Regions from separate parts of the Niabella hirudinis genome, predicted to be linked through region 1. Evidence: riboswitches for the same ligand, from Rfam matches in the RefSeq annotation. Region 1 holds a riboswitch; the other holds the start of a gene.

Evidence for each region. Region 1 has a riboswitch for S-adenosylmethionine ahead of GGU45_RS07620 (SusC/RagA family TonB-linked outer membrane protein). Riboswitches for the same ligand answer to the same signal wherever they lie in the genome.
Region 2: linked by a shared signal. The riboswitch ahead of GGU45_RS16255 (O-acetylhomoserine aminocarboxypropyltransferase/cysteine synthase family protein) and the one ahead of GGU45_RS07620 (SusC/RagA family TonB-linked outer membrane protein) in region 1 are both predicted to bind S-adenosylmethionine.

Annotation. Positions count from the first base shown of each region.
Region 1 covers NZ_JBPEHJ010000003.1:248,179-256,873, forward strand. Annotated here, with positions in the region: gene GGU45_RS07615 (DUF3472 domain-containing protein) at 1-571, shown strand, start outside; SAM riboswitch class I at 1,302-1,405, shown strand; gene GGU45_RS07620 (SusC/RagA family TonB-linked outer membrane protein) at 1,709-4,882, shown strand; gene GGU45_RS07625 (SusD/RagB family nutrient-binding outer membrane lipoprotein) at 4,893-6,335, shown strand; gene GGU45_RS07630 (peroxiredoxin family protein) at 6,479-7,726, shown strand; gene GGU45_RS07635 (zinc-binding alcohol dehydrogenase family protein) at 7,868-8,695, opposite strand, start outside.
Region 2 covers NZ_JBPEHJ010000009.1:13,324-22,018, reverse strand. Annotated here, with positions in the region: gene GGU45_RS16265 (DUF6438 domain-containing protein) at 1-767, opposite strand, end outside; gene pckA (phosphoenolpyruvate carboxykinase (ATP)) at 866-2,470, opposite strand; SAM riboswitch class I at 2,763-2,870, shown strand; gene GGU45_RS16255 (O-acetylhomoserine aminocarboxypropyltransferase/cysteine synthase family protein) at 3,178-4,491, shown strand; gene GGU45_RS16250 (homoserine O-acetyltransferase family protein) at 4,545-5,585, shown strand; gene GGU45_RS16245 (homoserine dehydrogenase) at 5,591-6,847, shown strand; gene tsaD (tRNA (adenosine(37)-N6)-threonylcarbamoyltransferase complex transferase subunit TsaD) at 7,079-8,122, opposite strand; gene GGU45_RS16235 (ABC transporter permease) at 8,190-8,695, opposite strand, start outside.

The DNA.
Region 1 (8,695 bases):
TCCCAAAAAAATTCCGGAGGAGCAGAAGATCAAAATGCTGAAAAAAGGCGAAGGCGTTTATAACGGTGAGTTTGGCAATGAGGGATCCGGTGGTCAAAGCATTCTGCGGTACAACTGGAAGGCCGCTACTACTTATAAGTTCTTGCTGCATGTAGTGCCGGATGGCGATAGCCATACCATTTATACGGCTTATTTTTATGATGGGGCAAAGAACACCTGGTTACTGGTGGCCAGCTTCCGGCGGCCCAAACTGGCTACCTACCTGAAGCGCCCCCACTCCTTCCTGGAAAATTTTAGTCCTGACCAGGGAGATATTGAACGGAAAGTGTTTTTTGGAAACCAGTGGGTACGGGATACAAAGGGCAACTGGCATGAGCTCACCAAAGCACGCTTTACTGCCGATAACACAGCGCGCGTGGGCTATCGCAAAGATTATGCTGGCGGTGTAAAGGGGCAACAGTTCTACTTAAGAAACTGTGGCTTCTTCAATGATTATGTTCCCTATGATACCATGATAGAGCGCCGGCCTACCGGCAAGGCGCCCCAGGTGGATCTGAATGCATTGCCATAGGCGGATCTTATCTTTTTATCAGAAGGCTGTATCAAAAGTCGCTGTTTTGTCATGCCGTCCCGATAGCCATCGCATGCGCGTCAGGTTAAGAACAGATCATGTTGCCATGAAATGTAGTAGGGGTAAGCCTTTCACGCCAAAAAGATCGCATCTTTTAATGGCAAACAGGCGCAGCGCGCCGTTGACCCTTATAACGATGAGCGCTCAAAACCTCCCGTAGCCGCAGCGCGGCGGTAATTTTCTGTGCACGGCTTGTACAAACCGCAATGATTACCGGTGCGCTGCACCTTTATTATCCGTATTGTCGTTTACTAACAGGATCAGCGCTGCGCTGCAGCTCCCAGGGCAAAAATTGACCTGACGCCTATGCGAAGGCTCGGGATTATTTCAGCATCTATGCATATTGTCGTTCAATAGACCCTGAAACAAGAATAGATCCCGGGTCAAGCCCGGGATGACATCTTCGGCCCCGGGATGACATCTTCAGAACGACATGATGCTGTAAAGCGACTTTTGAGACAGCCCTTTTTTATGCCACTTACCAGGGTTATGGAACATTGCACAATAGGAGCGGGCAGATCTTTTATCCATAAAAAAGATCCGCGCTTATCTGCAGCGATGCTGCAGGAATAAACGAACATTCTGCTTTTCAATAATAGTCTACCTGTTTTGTAGAAATTTATTTTGTTAATAATCTTTTAGCAATTACCTTTGCCCTGTCTTAACGGACAACTTATCAAGAAAGACTGAGGGAGATGGCCCTGGGACGTCTTAGCAACCGCCTTTAAAGGGACTGGTGCTACATCCATCCGCCAGAAGGCGGAAAGATAAGTGGTCGTCAATGTTTCTGCATTGTCTTTATCCACGATTTTCTTTCCATAACTAATTTTTTAAACGGCAATTTTTGAACATGAACACAAAAATGCAATCGTCGGGGTATGGCCATGCGTCTCCCAATTGCCGGCAGATGAACTGTCGTAACATACAAGCACTGCAATCCACAGCCATAATGATGGCGTGTTGTTGCTGCTGATCTTAACTCCTTTCATTATAGTTTCAAAATAACGGCCTGGAGCCGAAAGGGATTTTTATGCTTCGGCCGCAACCATCCAAATATTTCTAAAACATAACGTAACGATGAACCAATTTCTAAAAAGACTTATTTATGCAGCGCTCGTTCTTTTTCCCTTGCTGGGGGCTGCACAGTCGGTAACGATCACAGGCACTGTAAAGGAGCTCCAATCGGGCGCACCGCTGGCCGGGGTAACAGTGGAAGTTTCCGGAACCAACCGGCGCACACTCACCGGCGAACAGGGAACGTTTTCCATTGAGGCCAAACCGCATGCGATCCTGCTCTTTTCCTACGTAGGATACGCTAACCGCCAGGTAAATACTGATACCATTAAAGGGAGCCTGCTGGTACAATTGCAAAGTTCAAATACGGCGCTTGACGAAGTAGTGGTAACGGCGCTGGGTGTTTCCAAGTCCAAAAAATCCCTGGGATATGCCACTCAGGAATTAAAAGCAAAAGATATTTCCGAAGCCCGCGAAACCAATATCGTAAATGCAATGGCGGGAAAGATTGCCGGGGTGCGGATTACCAATACGCAGGGCGACATGGGATCCTCGCGGATCGTAATACGGGGTGAAACCTCCATCGCCGGAAATAACCAGCCCCTTTTTGTGGTGGATGGAGTACCTGTGGACAACTCACAGCTGGGTGCCGGAGGATCACGGGATTTTCGCAATGCTATTGCAGACCTTAACCCGGAGGATATTGAAACGATCAGCGTACTGAAGGGGCCCAATGCGGCGGCACTTTATGGCTCGCGGGCTGCACAGGGAGTAGTGCTGATCAAAACGAAAAACGGAAGGAGTAAAAAGGGGCTGGGCGTAACCCTCAACTCCAATGTAAATATTGCCAAATTACTGATCCTGCCGGAATACCAGAATGTTTTCGGACAGGGATCTGAAGGCAAGTTTAGTTATGTAGACGGTAAGGGTGGTGGCACCAATGATGGCGTTGATGAAAGCTGGGGCCCGAAGCTGGATGGCCGGTTGATTCCGCAGTTTTATTCCAACGGTCAGCCCGTGCCCTTTGTAGCCCATCCCAATAATGTGCGGGACTATTTCCGGACGGGGCTTACGTACAGCAATGGAATTGCATTGGCCAATGCCGGGGATAATTACGATTACCGCATCTCTTATAACAACGAGAAGCAACGGGGTGTGGTGCCCAACAGCGAGGCTAAAAAAGACAATGTTTCCTTTAATGCCAATTACAATGTAACACCTAAATTAAAGGTAGGCGTGAATGCCAATTACGTAGTAAACGATGCACCCAATCTGCCGGGAGCAGGTGGTAAAAGAGCCACCAGCACCATGCTGCAGTTTACCTGGTTTGGCCGGCAGGTAGACGTGAACCAACTGAGGAATTACAAAGACGCCAATGGTAACGGCATCAACTGGAACAATAGCTACTACAGCAATCCCTATTGGATCGCTTATGAAAATACCGTAAGCCAGCGCCGTAACCGCATCATCGGAAATGTGAATATTAATTATACGATCCTTGACGGGTTAAGTGCCAACTTCCGCTCCGGTACCGATTATTATAATGACCGGCGCAAATTAAAAGTGGCCTACGGTACCAGTGGTACGCCATTCGGATCTTACGGGGAAGATGCCTTTGCGGTGAACGAAAACAATACAGAGGCAACGTTGCGCTACAATAAAAATATCAATAGCGATTTCAGTCTGGATGCATTGGCCGGATGGAACCTGCGTACCAGGGTATACGAGGAGAATATTCAGCAGGCGCCGCGTTTGGCTGTGCCGGCGGTATATACGCTGGCCAACTCCAGGGATCCGCTGGTTTCTTCCAACTATTATTCGAAGCTGAAAACATATAGCGCCTTTGCTTCGGCGCAACTGGGGTATAAAAATTTCGCTTTTATAAACCTTACGGCGCGTAATGACTGGTCATCAACATTACCGGAACAGAATCTTTCCTATTTCTACCCCTCTGTAAATGCCAGCCTGGTATTAACCGAAGCATTGGATATCAAAAGCCATGCGTTAAACTATCTGAAATTAAGAGGCGGCTGGTCTAAAGTGGGCAGTTCGGCGGATCCATATCAGCTGATCAACATTTTTAATTTCAACGCTCCTTTCTTAAGCAGCCCGGAACTGGTGACTTCGGGGGTGGATCTGAATCCGAACCTGAAATCAGAAAGTACCAGCTCTACAGAAGCCGGGTTGGAAGCAGCATTTTTTAATAACCGGGTGCGGCTGGATCTGAGCGTGTACAATACCAATAGCGTAGACCAGATATTGAAGGTGGATGTTACCGCAGCAACCGGATATAACCAGAAATTAATGAATGCAGGAAAGATCAATAATAAAGGGATTGAAGTACAACTGGGTATTATCCCCGTAAAAAAACAGGACTTTCAATGGAATATCGACCTGAACTATGGTGCGAACAGAAGCCGCGTACTGATACTGGATTATGAAAAGCGTTTGCAGAATTATGTGCTGGGATCCTATCGGAGTGTACAGGTGCTCGCTTCTGTAGGAAAACCCTATGGTACCTTATTTGGCAACGCTTATCTTAGGGATGCCCAGGGTCATATTGTGGTGAACAATAGTGGTATTCCGCTGGCGGATCCGAATAAAAAAGTACTGGGTAAATTTACACCCGATTGGGTGGGTGGCATCAGCAACAGTCTCTCTTATAAAAATGTCAGCCTTTCCTTTTTGGTGGATGCCAGCATCGGGGGCTCGCTGTTTGCAGGAACCAACTCTACCGGCAGCTACACGGGCGTGTTGGCACTTACGCTTCCCGGGCGGGATGCGGAGCATGGAGGCCTTAGTTATTATTACCCCGATAACAAAAAGACAAATGGTATAAAGGCTGGTTCCAGCGGACCCAACGGGGAAACCGTATATGACGATGGAATGATCTTTAACGGGGTAACCGCCGATGGTCAAAAGAATACCGCCATTATTCCGGCTTCCCAGTATTATAAAGCAGCGCGGAGTATTGAAGAGGAGTACGTGTATGATGCGTCCTATGTAAAGCTGCGCGAAGTAAAGCTGGGATATAACCTGCCCGCGCAGTGGATCCATAAGATTGGTTTTCAGGGAGCTTCCTTTTCTGTGGTGGGCCGTAACCTCTGGATCATTCATAAAAATGTACCCAATATCGACCCAGAAGTGGCTTTTAATACCGGCAATGCACAGGGACTGGAAGACCTGACGCTTCCTACTGTGCGCAATATCGGATTTAACCTGAACCTTAAATTTTAAAACGGCAGTCATGTATAAAAATATATTCAAACTATTTGTGCTTCTTCTTACGCTTTCTTTTACTGCCTGCAAAAAGAACCTGGCGGAGATCAACCGGAACCCCAATGCGGTGGAAGATCCGCAACCGGATTATTTGCTGACCGCAGCCGAGAAGATTGCGGCTGATGCCTACTGGGGGGCAGATAATAACTTCAACTCAAGCCTGCTCATCATTCAGCATTGGGCTAAAATACAATACACAGAACCCGATCGCTATATTTTTAGTAACAGCAGTTTTACCTCACTTTGGAATACCGGTTATGCGCAGGTGATCACCAACCTGAATACGATCATCCGGTTTCCGGATGAGAAGGCGAATGCGAATTATAAAGCCGTTGCCACCATCCTGAGGTCCTGGATATTCCAGTTGCTTACCGATGCTTATGGAGCAATACCGTATAAAGAATCCGGAAAGATCAAACAGACCCTCACGCCTGTATATGATTCGCAGAAAGAGGTCTATTTGGGCCTGCTGGATGAACTGAAATCGGCCGCGGCTGCACTGAATCCTGCTGCCGGCAGTGTTGCCGGGGATGTGCTATATGGGGGAGGGTTAGCCAACTGGAAAAAATTTGCGGGAGCGCTCCGGTTGCGGATCGCCTTGCGGATCGCCGACCGGGAACCGGAAAAGGCCAAACAGGTGATTAGTGAAGTAACCGCTGATCCTGCATTGCTGATCGGCAGCAATGCAGAGATTGCGCAGCAATCATACGATAAGCCGCCCTTGCAAAACCCGGTGGCAGCCTGGTTTTCCACCAGGGATGATTACCGCGTGGGGAAGACGATCATCGACAAACTGTATGCATTGAATGATCCGCGCCTGGCTGTATTTGCCGATAAACCCACCGATCCTTCTGTTGCCAGCTATGTGGGTGTACCCAGCGGCCTCACCAACAGTGATGCCAATAACCTTGGGTTTTCTAAAACGTCCAAACCGGGGTTCACGTTTTTTCGCTCAGATGCCAATCCTGCGGTGATTATAAGCTATGCAGAAGTATTGTTTGCAAAGGCAGAGGCGGCAGCCCGCGGTTTACTGGCCGCTGATGCAGCAGATCTGTACAAGCAGGCGATTACGGCATCGCTCAATCAATACCAGATCCGGGACAATACGGTGATCAATAATTATCTCAATCAGCCGGCAGTGGCATATAATCCTGCTAATTTTAAGAAGTCCATTGGTGAGCAAAAATGGATCGCATTGTATGGCCAGGGCCTGGAGGCCTTTGCTGAATGGCGCCGGCTGGATTATCCGCAACTGACGCCCGGAGCTTCCGGTGTATTGGATGGGAAGATTCCGGTACGGTTTATTTACCCGGGTACGGAACAATCGTTGAATGGTGTGAATTATAAAGCCGCAGTGACCGCCCAGGGTACGGATAACCTGTTGACAAAATTGTGGTTTGATGTAAATTAATGTTTAAATAAAATTTTTGCTACAGGAACATTGAGGTGTCGTTCTTTTGTTGCTGTGGCAAAACTGTGATAACCGTACAAATGCAGCAAGCCGGCGAACTTTGCGCTAAAGGATTTTGTTGTATTTCAACAGATTTTAAAAGCATGCAGAAAATATACCGATACCGTTTTTTGATACTGGTTTTGCTGGGGGCATTTACAACCGGTAATGCCCAGCGTGTGAAGCCCGGCATCTGGCAGGGCGTATTACAGCGGCCGGATGGGCAAAACATCATTTTTAATTTTGAATCAGCTGCACGTAAAGGCAAGCCGGTATGGTATGTAATTAATGCCGGAGAGCGCCTGCTGGTAGATGATATCCGGCAAAAAGGCGATTCGCTCTGGATCCGGATGCCGTTTTTTGCCTCCGGTTTTGCATTGCAGGTAGCAGAGGACGGCAACCTGAAGGGGCTGTATATAAAAAACTACGGAGCACGTAAAGAGGAGATTCCGTTCTACGCGGTGCACGGAGTAGCTGAGCGGTATCCTCTTGCCCAACCGGCAGCGGTGGATATCAGCGGGCGCTGGGCGGTAGCCTTTAATTCCGGCAATGGCAAGACCCTGCAGGCTATCGGCGAGTTTGCACAGGAGGCCAGCGGACGGGTTACGGGTACCTTCTTGACCCCTTCGGGCGATTACCGCTATCTGGAAGGATCTGTCAATGGCGATTCGCTACACCTTTCCGGTTTTGATGGCGGACACGCCTTTGTATTTACGGCTTTACTGGATGACAAAGACAGGATAAGCAAGGCGGCGGTATACTCCGGGCTAAAAGCTACGCAAAGCTGGACGGCCCAACGGAACGATACGGTGCAGCTCCCCGATGAAAATACCTATACTAAATTAAGGGAAGGCGAAAGCCGGCTGAATTTCCGCTTCCGGTCAACCTCCGGTGAATGGATATCCATTAATGATGCCCGGTATAAAAATAAAGTGGTCATCGTACAGATCCTGGGCTCCTGGTGCCCTAATTGTATGGATGAAACCGCCTATCTCAGCGATTTTTATGCCCGTAATAAAGCACGTGGAGTAGAGATCATCGGGCTGGCCTATGAGCGTACCGGGGATTTTGAGACCTCGCGGAAGGCGCTGGTCCCTTTTCAGAAACGTTATAATGTAAAATACCCCTTCCTGGTAACGGGCGTTTCGGTTTCGGATGAACAGCGGACAGAAAAAACATTACCGCAATTGGAAAGTATTAAGGCTTTTCCTACTTCCATTGTGATTGATAAAAAGGGAAATGTCCGTAAAATCCACTCCGGGTTTAACGGACCGGGTACGGGAAAGCATTACGAAGCGTTTAAAAAGGAATTTGAGGCCTTTATTGACGGGTTGCTGAAGGAACCATCTTAGAAACTGTTTAAATTTTCACAATTAAAATTCCGTATAACAGACATTAAGGCCCTCAAAAACCATCAAGTTAAGGTTCATTAAGGACTGCGGTCACTAAACTATTCTTAATGGTTTTTAATCATTCTATTTTAAAACTGCTTCTTAAAACTGCACCATCGCCTTGATCACACCCGTGGCGGGGTTGAGCCAGTTTTCAAACTGCGCGGGTACTTCATCAAAAGCCACAGTATGCGTAATATAGGTCTGTGGCCGGATGGCACCCTCCTTCATAGACCGGATCACCAGCTCAAAGTCTTCTTTTACCGCATTGCGGCTGCTCATCAGGGTGCTTTCCCGTTTGTGAAATTCCGGGTGACTGAATGAAAAAGCTTCTTTCTGCAGACCGATCAGTACATAGCGGCCACCATGCGCCAGGTACTGAATGCCATTGTTAATGGCCCGCAGGTTACCGGTAGCATCAATAACCACGGTAGGGAAATCGCCGTTGGTGATGGCTTTCACCTGTTCCACCGCATCCGGATTTGTTCCTTTTACAACGGCATGCACCGCCAGTTGTTCTTTGCAAAAACGCAACCGATCGGTATTAATGTCCAGGGCAATTACATGGGCGCCCGCAATACGGGCCAGTTCCATAGCGCCCAGTCCGATAGGCCCGGCGCCGATCACCAGCACATATTCGCCAGGTTGTACACCAGCCCTATTTACTCCGTGGGCGCCGATGGCAAGAGGTTCCACTAATGCCAGTTCGTCTGCGCTCAAACCCTGGCTGTGCAGCAGACTGCTGATTGGCACCACAATCTCTTCCCGCATGCCGCCGTCAATATGCACTCCAAATACATTGATAGTGACACAACAATTGGGCTTGCCCATCCTGCAGGCGATACAGGTGCCACAGCTGAAGTAAGGGATGATGGTGACCAGTTCTCCCGACTCAAAACCTTCGGCTCCGCTGGTATCAAGCAGCTCCCC
Region 2 (8,695 bases), on a different contig from region 1:
CGCCGGAGATCCTTTCTTTTCAGACGTGCTCTATATATACCGTACTGTTTTTTTTCAAGTACCTTTTCAGAACCAATTCCGGCAAGAAGTATGGCCCTGCCCGTTTTCAAAACACGTATCTTATAATGAGCGTATTCCTTAAAAATACCCGCCCTGTCTATCTCCAATACCTTCATGCTGAATACAGGATTTCCATGCCGATCTGCTTCTACAATAAAGCCCTGCTTACACAGGAGTTGCCGGTGAGTTAAAAAACCGGTTTTGAATTCGTCTCTGAATTTCCGGTAACCGATGCTGTCAAACAACCGGTCTGTATCAAACAGATAATAATCCAGCAAAGGCTGCCTCCCCTGCTGCTTAAACCGCATAAAAACCATCTGCTGATCTCCCGATGAATAGGAAGTAAAGAACCGATGCTCAAAACGCCCCGTCCCTTTATCCAGTACGAGCAACGCTGCCGGACGGTTGTTAAACGAGCCATTGATCAGCAGATCTGTTTTACCGTTTTGATCCAGATCCGACTTTGAAAACAGCGATAGCGAAAGGCTGTCCGTAAAATACCGATAGATATCGGCCTTACGGGGCAACACCCTGAAAAAAGGAGGTGCTGCATGAAACCCTTCATACGAAGGTATATGCCGCTGTAAAAAACTATCCACTGCCGCAACGGTTGCAATGCGATCGATCTCAGATCGCGCATCTTTACCGCCGGAACCAGCCGCCTCAAGCACCATACCCATCAGCAATAACAAAGGGAGCCATCTCATAGCCATTTCTTTTTTCTAAGACCCCCGTTCTGTCATGTTTCCATAAAAAAGGCTACCACAAGTGGCAGCCCTTTCATAAAACAAACAAAAACAATATTTCAAACCGCCGGTCCGGCAGCACTGATCTCTGCTGCCACCAGGTCCTGATAGTTTTTAAAATTTTCGGCAAACCTTCCGGCCAGGTCCTTTGCCTGCCGGTCATAGGCTTCTGGTTGTGCCCAGGTATTACGGGGGTTCAGGATCTTCGGATCCACACCAGGGCAACTATCCGGGATCATCAATCCAAAAACGGGGTCTTTGTGACATTCCACTTTATCCAGACTGCCATTGAGTGCTGCCCGGATCATAGCCCTGGAGTCGGTCAGCTTCATCCGGGTACCTGTGCCGTATGCGCCACCCGTCCAGCCGGTATTCACCATCCACACTTTTACGCCGTGTTTCGCAATCCGGCTGCCCAGCATGGAGGCGTAGCGGCCGGGGTGCAGAGGGATGAAGGGCGCCCCAAAACAGGCGCTGAACGTGGCTTTCGGCTCTGTAATCCCCGTTTCCGTTCCGGCAACCTTTGCCGTATAGCCACTGACAAAATAATACAAAGCCTGTTCTTTGGTAAGGCGGGCAACGGGCGGCAGCACACCATAAGCATCGCAGGTAAGGAAGAAAATATTCCTGGGCACACCCCCTGTTTCTTCCGGAACCCTATTTTCTAAAAAGTAGGTGGGGTAGCCCACCCGTGTATTTTCGGTAACCGATGCATCGTCAAAATTAATATGGTCCGTTCCCGGCAGGAACGTAACATTTTCTACAAGCGCGCCGTTCCTTACGGCATGATAGATCCCGGGCTCCTTTTCTTCGGAAAGATGAATGCATTTTGCGTAGCAGCCGCCTTCAAAATTAAAGACCTGTTTATCGTCCCAGCCATGTTCATCATCGCCAATCAGCCGGCGGTCCGGATCCGTACTCAGGGTTGTTTTACCCGTTCCGCTCAAACCGAAAAACAAGGCAGTGTCCCCGCCCGGGCCCATATTAGCGGAACAGTGCATGCTGAGCACATCCCGGTTCTGTGGCAGGAGATAATTCAAAACAGAAAAGATCCCCTTTTTAATTTCACCGGTGTAGCTGCTGCCGGTAATCAGGATCATCTTATGTTTAAAGCTGACCACTGTAGCATTGCCCTGCCGGGTACCACAGCGCACCGGGTCCAGCTCCAGCCCCGGTGCAGAAAGAATATGCCACTCCGGTTCAAAACATTCCAGCTCCGCTTCTGACGGACGTAAAAAAAGATGATGGGCAAACAGGTTCATCCAGGGCAGTTCATTTACAATACGGATATTGAGGCGGTATTCCTCCGCCGCGCAGGCGTAGGAGTCTCTTACCCACAACTCCCTGCGCTCATTTAAATAGGCGCGTACATCTTCAAGAATCCGGTCGAAATATTTTTCTTCAATAGGGTTATTAAAGCCTCCCCAATCGATCGTTGCTGCCGTCTGCTCGTCTTTTACAATAAATTTATCCCGGGGTGAGCGGCCGGTGAATTTACCGGTATGGATCACCATCGCTCCTGTATCGTTCAGCCGGCCCTGGCGTTTCATAAGTGTACCGGTAACCAGTTCATCAGGTGTCAGCTGGTAATGGATGAGATTGGTCAATTGCAGTCCGGCAGCTTTCAACTGTTTCCCGGGAATTTCGAATGGCTTTGTAAGCATATTGTGTTTTAAACTTTTGTTGAGTCCACAAAAATATCATTTGATAAATTCTAAAAAAAATATCAGAAACAGACGTCAAATTAGAAAATATCAAATTAAAATAGGTCAAAAAATAGATACATTTCAAAACAAAAGAAAAAAACTAACGATTGTTTACGAATATTGATTCTTTGCTTGCAAATAGAATAATGATTCCCGGAGCATTTTTTTCTTTCCCCTTAGTTTCCTACCTTTGCGCCGTTCTGTTTTGAACAGGATCAGTTCTTTTTTATTTTTCCCGCCGCAGCGGGAAACCTTATCAAGAAAGGCAGAGGGTTTGGCCCAATGAAGCCTTGGCAACCTGTTGGTGAAATAACAAGGTGCCAATTCCAGCTCCCGCAATGCGGGAGGAAGATAAGTCGGATCAGTAGTATATTAAACATATTAATAGAACAGCTCATCTGGTTTATCCGGTGGGCTTTTTTTATGCGCCGCATTTTGCTGCCTCTTAATTTTTTTGAATATGAAAGAAAACTCTATTAAATTCGTAGTCTGCATGAATGAAAGCGCAACATACAAGGCTCCCGGCATTACGCCAGTAATGCGTTGTTGCAGCTGTTGTTGTATGCCTTAGCAGGCATACCCTTTCATTTATATCCCGTGGGCTGTTGCAGCCCTGATATCATACTCCAACATCTTTTTTCACTTCATTAAATTCATGATTTATTATGAGCAACCAATTACATTTTGACACATTACAGGTTCATGCGGGCCAGCAGCCAGATCCCACAACCGGAAGCCGCGCCGTACCCATTTACCAAACCACTTCCTTTGTTTTCAAAGATGCCGATCACGCAGCCAATCTTTTTGGTCTGAAAGAGTTTGGCAATATCTATACGCGGATCATGAACCCCACCACCGATGTATTTGAGCAGCGTGTGGCCGCGCTGGAAGGCGGCGTGGCGGCCCTTGCTACTGCATCCGGGCAGGCAGCGCAGTTCCTGACCATCACCAACCTGCTGCAGGCCGGTGAAAACTTTGTTACTTCCCCCTTCCTGTACGGTGGCACCTTCAACCAGTTTAAAGTATCGTTCAAAAGACTGGGAATTGATGTGCGGTTTGCTGCCGATGACAACGTGGATAGCTTTCGTCCCCTGATCGATGAAAAGACAAAAGCCATTTATATAGAAACGCTGGGCAACCCGCGGTTAAACGTTCCCGACTTTGAAAAATTTGCAGCACTGGCCAAAGAGTACGATCTGCCGTTAATTGTAGATAATACATTTGGAGCCGGCGGATACTTGTTCCAGCCTCTCAAACACGGTGCAAATATTGTTGTGGAAGCCGCTACCAAGTGGATCGGCGGACATGGCAACAGCATTGGCGGAATTATTGTTGATGGAGGAAACTACAACTGGGGCAACGGAAAATTCCCCCAGTTCTCCGAACCTTCAGAAGGCTATCATGGCTTGAACTTCTGGCAGATATTTGGCGAAGGAAACCCGCTGGGCTTACCCAATATTGCTTTTGCGATCCGCGCCCGCGTAGAAGGGCTGCGCGATTTTGGACCGGCCCTAAGCCCCTTCAATTCCTTCCTGCTACTGCAGGGACTGGAAACACTTTCACTGCGGGTACAACGCACGGTTGACAATACCCTGGCGCTGGCACAATGGCTGGAGCAGCACGACAAAGTGGAGTTTGTATGGTATCCCGGCCTGGAAAGCAGCCCCTACCATACCCTGGCTAAAAAATACCTGACCAATGGATTTGGCGGTGTATTACAGTTCGGCATCAAGGGAGGACTCGAAAACGGGAAGACCTTTATCAACAGCCTGAAACTGGTAAGTCACCTGGCAAATGTAGGCGACACCAAGTCGCTGGCTATTCACCCGGCTTCCACTACGCACGAGCAACTGAACGAAGCCGAAAGGGCCAGCGCCGGTGTACTGGACAACCTCATCCGCATCAGCCCGGGAATTGAACATATTGATGATATTAAAGCAGATTTTGAACAGGCTTTTGCCGCTGTTTTTAACAAGTAAAAAACAAAGAGACTTGTGGGGTTTTGCAAAGCCTCACAGGTCTTTCACACAGAATGCAACAAGAATTATTTATACATCCGGATCCTTTTATTTTAGAGAGCGGCACCATCTTCCAAAACCTGCGGCTGGCCTATACCACCTATGGTATCATGAATGAAGAGCAAACCAATATAATATGGATCTTTCATGCATTAACGGCCAACAGCAACCCGCATGAATGGTGGCCCGAGATGATTGGGGAAGGAAGGGTTTTTGATCCGGCAAGGGATTTTATCATCTGTGTAAACATGCCCGGAAGCTGCTATGGCAGCAGCAGCCCTCTGGATGTAAACCCCGCTACCGGCACCCCCTATTATCACGATTTTCCTTTTTTTACCATCCGGGATATGGCCCGGTCCTATCGGTTATTACAAAAGCAATTGGGCATCCGGAAAATAAAGATCGGTATCGGCGGCAGCACCGGCGGCCAGCAACTGCTGGAATGGGCCGTGCAGGATCCCGCCCTTTTTGAATACATTATTCCCCTGGCTACGAATGCAGTTCACTCCCCCTGGGGTAAAGCCTTCAATGCCTCCCAACGTTTTGCCATAGAAGCAGATCAGACCTGGCAAAACAAGCGTCCCGATGCGGGACTAAAAGGTATGGAAGTAGCAAGGGGCATTGCCCTGCTATCCTATCGCAATGCTACCGCTTATAATAAAACACAATCGGAACACTCAGACGATCAGCTGGAAGCCTTCCGGAGTGAAAGTTATCAGCGCTACCAGGGCACCAAATTAGCCGCACGCTTTAACGCCTTCAGCTATTATGCGTTAAGTAAAAGTATGGACAGCCATAATCTCGGGCGCGGCAGGGGCGGCGCCATTAAAGCCCTGGAACAAATTGGGGCCAAAACCCTGGCACTGGCGCTGGAAGGCGATCTGCTGTTTCCCCCGGAAGAACAGGAGTTTCTTGCAGCACATATTCCCGGGGGCATAGAAAAACTGATCCGCTCCGATTACGGGCACGATGGCTTCCTATTGGAATTTGAACAAATATCAGAAGCAATAAAAAGATTTACAACCCGGCACGCCGAAGGCGTGGCGATAAAATAAAAACAATGGGCGAACATAAAGAATTAGTGATCGGGTTATTTGGATTTGGTGTGGTTGGCGAAGGGCTTTACAAAGTGCTGCAGCAAACCCCCTCGCTGAAAGCTACTATCAAACAAGTGTGTATTAAACATCCCGGAAAAACAAGAAATGCACCAGAGGAACTGTTTACTACAAATCGCGATGCTTTGCTGAACGACCCGGCCATCAACCTGATCGTAGAAGTGATCGATGACGCCATTGCCGGCTTTGAGATCGTAAGCACCGCCTTGAAAAACGGAAAGGATGTGGTGAGCTCTTCCAAAAAAATGATCGCTGAAAACTTACCGGCTTTGCTGGAATTGCAACAAAAAACCGGCAGGTCGCTCCTATACGAATCTTCTGCCTGCGCCTCCATCCCGGTGGTCCGCAACCTGGAAGAATATTATGATAACGATCTCCTGCACAGCATCCGCGCTATCGTAAACGGGAGCACCAATTTTATACTCACCAAGATCTTTGAAGAGAACCTGTCTTTTAAAGATGCCCTGCTACTGGCGCAGCAACTGGGCTTTGCAGAAAGCGATCCTACGCTGGATGTGGAAGGATTTGACGCCCTTAACAAATGGACCATCCTGCTGCTGCATGCCTATGGTATTGTGGCGCACCCGGAGCATATTCTGTTTAACGGCATTCAAAATATCGCCAAATCAGATGCCCTGGTGGCCAAGGCGCGCGGACAGCAGATCAAGCTGGTAGCACAGGCCAAAAAACTGATCAATGGCGGCGTAGGCGCTTACGTACTGCCGCAGTTTGTAAACGCAGACAGCCCCCTGTCCTTTGTAAAGAATGAGTACAATGGTGTGGTGATCGAAAGCGGCTTTGCCGACCAGCAATTTTTTTACGGAAAAGGAGCGGGCAGTTTCCCCACTGCATCGGCGGTATTGAGTGATATTTCTGCCCTGCGTTATGAATACCGGTATGAATATAAAAAATTATACCATCATAAACCGCATCAGCTTAATGATGCCATTTACCTGAAGGTATTTGTAAGCTTTACCGAACTGGCCAATATTCCCAAAGAAGATTTTGAATGGATCGAGGAATGGCATGCACAGGAAAGCCGCAAATACTTATCCGGTGTGATCGCTTTACAAAAATTAAAGCAAAACATGTGGTGGAAGGAAAATGGTACATCCCTCATTGTAGAAGCCGACGGGATCATTGAAGACATTGAAGAACGGAAACTAAAAAAGAAAAGCCTGGAACTGGCGGGGCTTTTATAAGTTTCAGGTTTAAAGTTCAAGGTTTCAGGTTGGTTCCGTTTTTATGCTTCATGCGCTTAACTTCTCTCTGCTCGCTACTCGCCATTCCCTGAGTAATATCGACCGGAAGAAAGATCATAGAGCTGGAACGGCATCCTCTCTTTAACATTCTTTGGATATTTTACATTCCCGCCGGGAAACGTTCAGGTTCAACGTTTACTTAAACATTGAACCTTGAACTTTAAACCTTCTTTAAAATCCCCGTGCCATAGAGGGTACCGAAAGATCCGAAAAGTCATTTTCGAGATATTTATAATAGCCGGTGATGGCGATCATTCCGGCATTATCGGTGCAATACTGAAAGTCGGGAATGAAAGTGTTCCACCCGTTCTGTTCGCCCATTTCTGAAAACGCTTTTCGCAAGCCGCTGTTGGCAGATACGCCACCGGCAATACAAAGATCTTTTATACCCAGCTCTTTGGCTGCCCTGCTCAATTTATTTAATAAGATCGAAATGATCCGCTGCTGGATGGAGGCACAGATATCCTGCAGGTTTTCCTCAATAAAGTGTTTCCGTTCCGCTTCCGTAGCCGCAAACTCCTCTTTATAGACCTGGGCGGTACCGGCATTGCGTAAAAAATAAAGAATCGCTGTTTTTACCCCGCTGAAGCTAAAATCATAGCCGGGTATGCGGGGTTCGGGAAACCGGAACCGGCTGGGATTTCCTTCCTTTGCATATTTATCAACCAGGGGCCCACCGGGATAAGGCAATCCCAGCATCTTAGCCGCCTTATCAAAAGCTTCCCCGGCTGCATCATCGATCGTTTCACCAATGATCTCCAGTTTTGTCGGGCCGGAACATTTCACGATCTGGGTATGTCCGCCGCTTACCGTCAGGCATAGAAAGGGGAACGAAGGTTTAGCCTCGGGAATCAGGTTGGCCAGCACATGGGCCTGCATGTGATTCACTGCAATCAGCGGTTTGTTCAGCGCAAGGGATAGGGATTTGGCAAACTGCCCCCCCACCAGCAAGCTCCCGATGAGGCCCGGCGCCTGGGTAAATGCGATTGCGTCTATTTCTTCCAGCGGCACCCCGCTTTCCTTTAATGCCACATCTACCACCGGTACAATATTTTGCATGTGCGCCCGGGAAGCCAGTTCCGGCACCACGCCCCCGTGTGCCGCGTGCACGGCCTGTGTGGCAATGCGGTTAGACAGAATGCGTCCCGAACTGCAAACCGCCGCCGAGGTCTCATCACAGCTGGATTCTATAGCCAGTATATTTATTTTGCTCATTATTTCATTTATTTGATCCCACTCACCCACCCCTATTAACTATTGCCTATTAACTATTGACTACTGCCTAACTCCTTATCGCCACCACCGGATCCATTTTTGCGGCCTGTACCGCCGGTATAATGCCGGCCATAACTCCCACAAATACACAGATCAGAAAGGTCCAGATCATGTTTCCTACCGAAATGAATACCGGAAAATCCAGCGCCTTACTTAGGATCTGCGCCAGCACATATACCAGCAACAACCCGATCAATCCGCCCAGCATACAAAGAAAGGCAGACTCCAGCAGGAACTCAGTAAGGATGATCTGCCGTTTGGCACCCAGCGCCTTTTTTAACCCGATCTGCGAAGTACGTTCTTTCACCGTTACAAACATAATATTTGCCACCCCAAACAATCCAACGATCAGGCTGATACCCCCAATCACCGCTCCACCGATATTAAGACCGGCAAATGCTTCTGACACCTGGTCGCCAATATCGTTGATATCATTCAGGGCAAAATTATCGGCCTGCCGGGGGCTCAGTTTATGCAAACTCCGCATGGTTACCATCAGCTCATCCTTAAGCC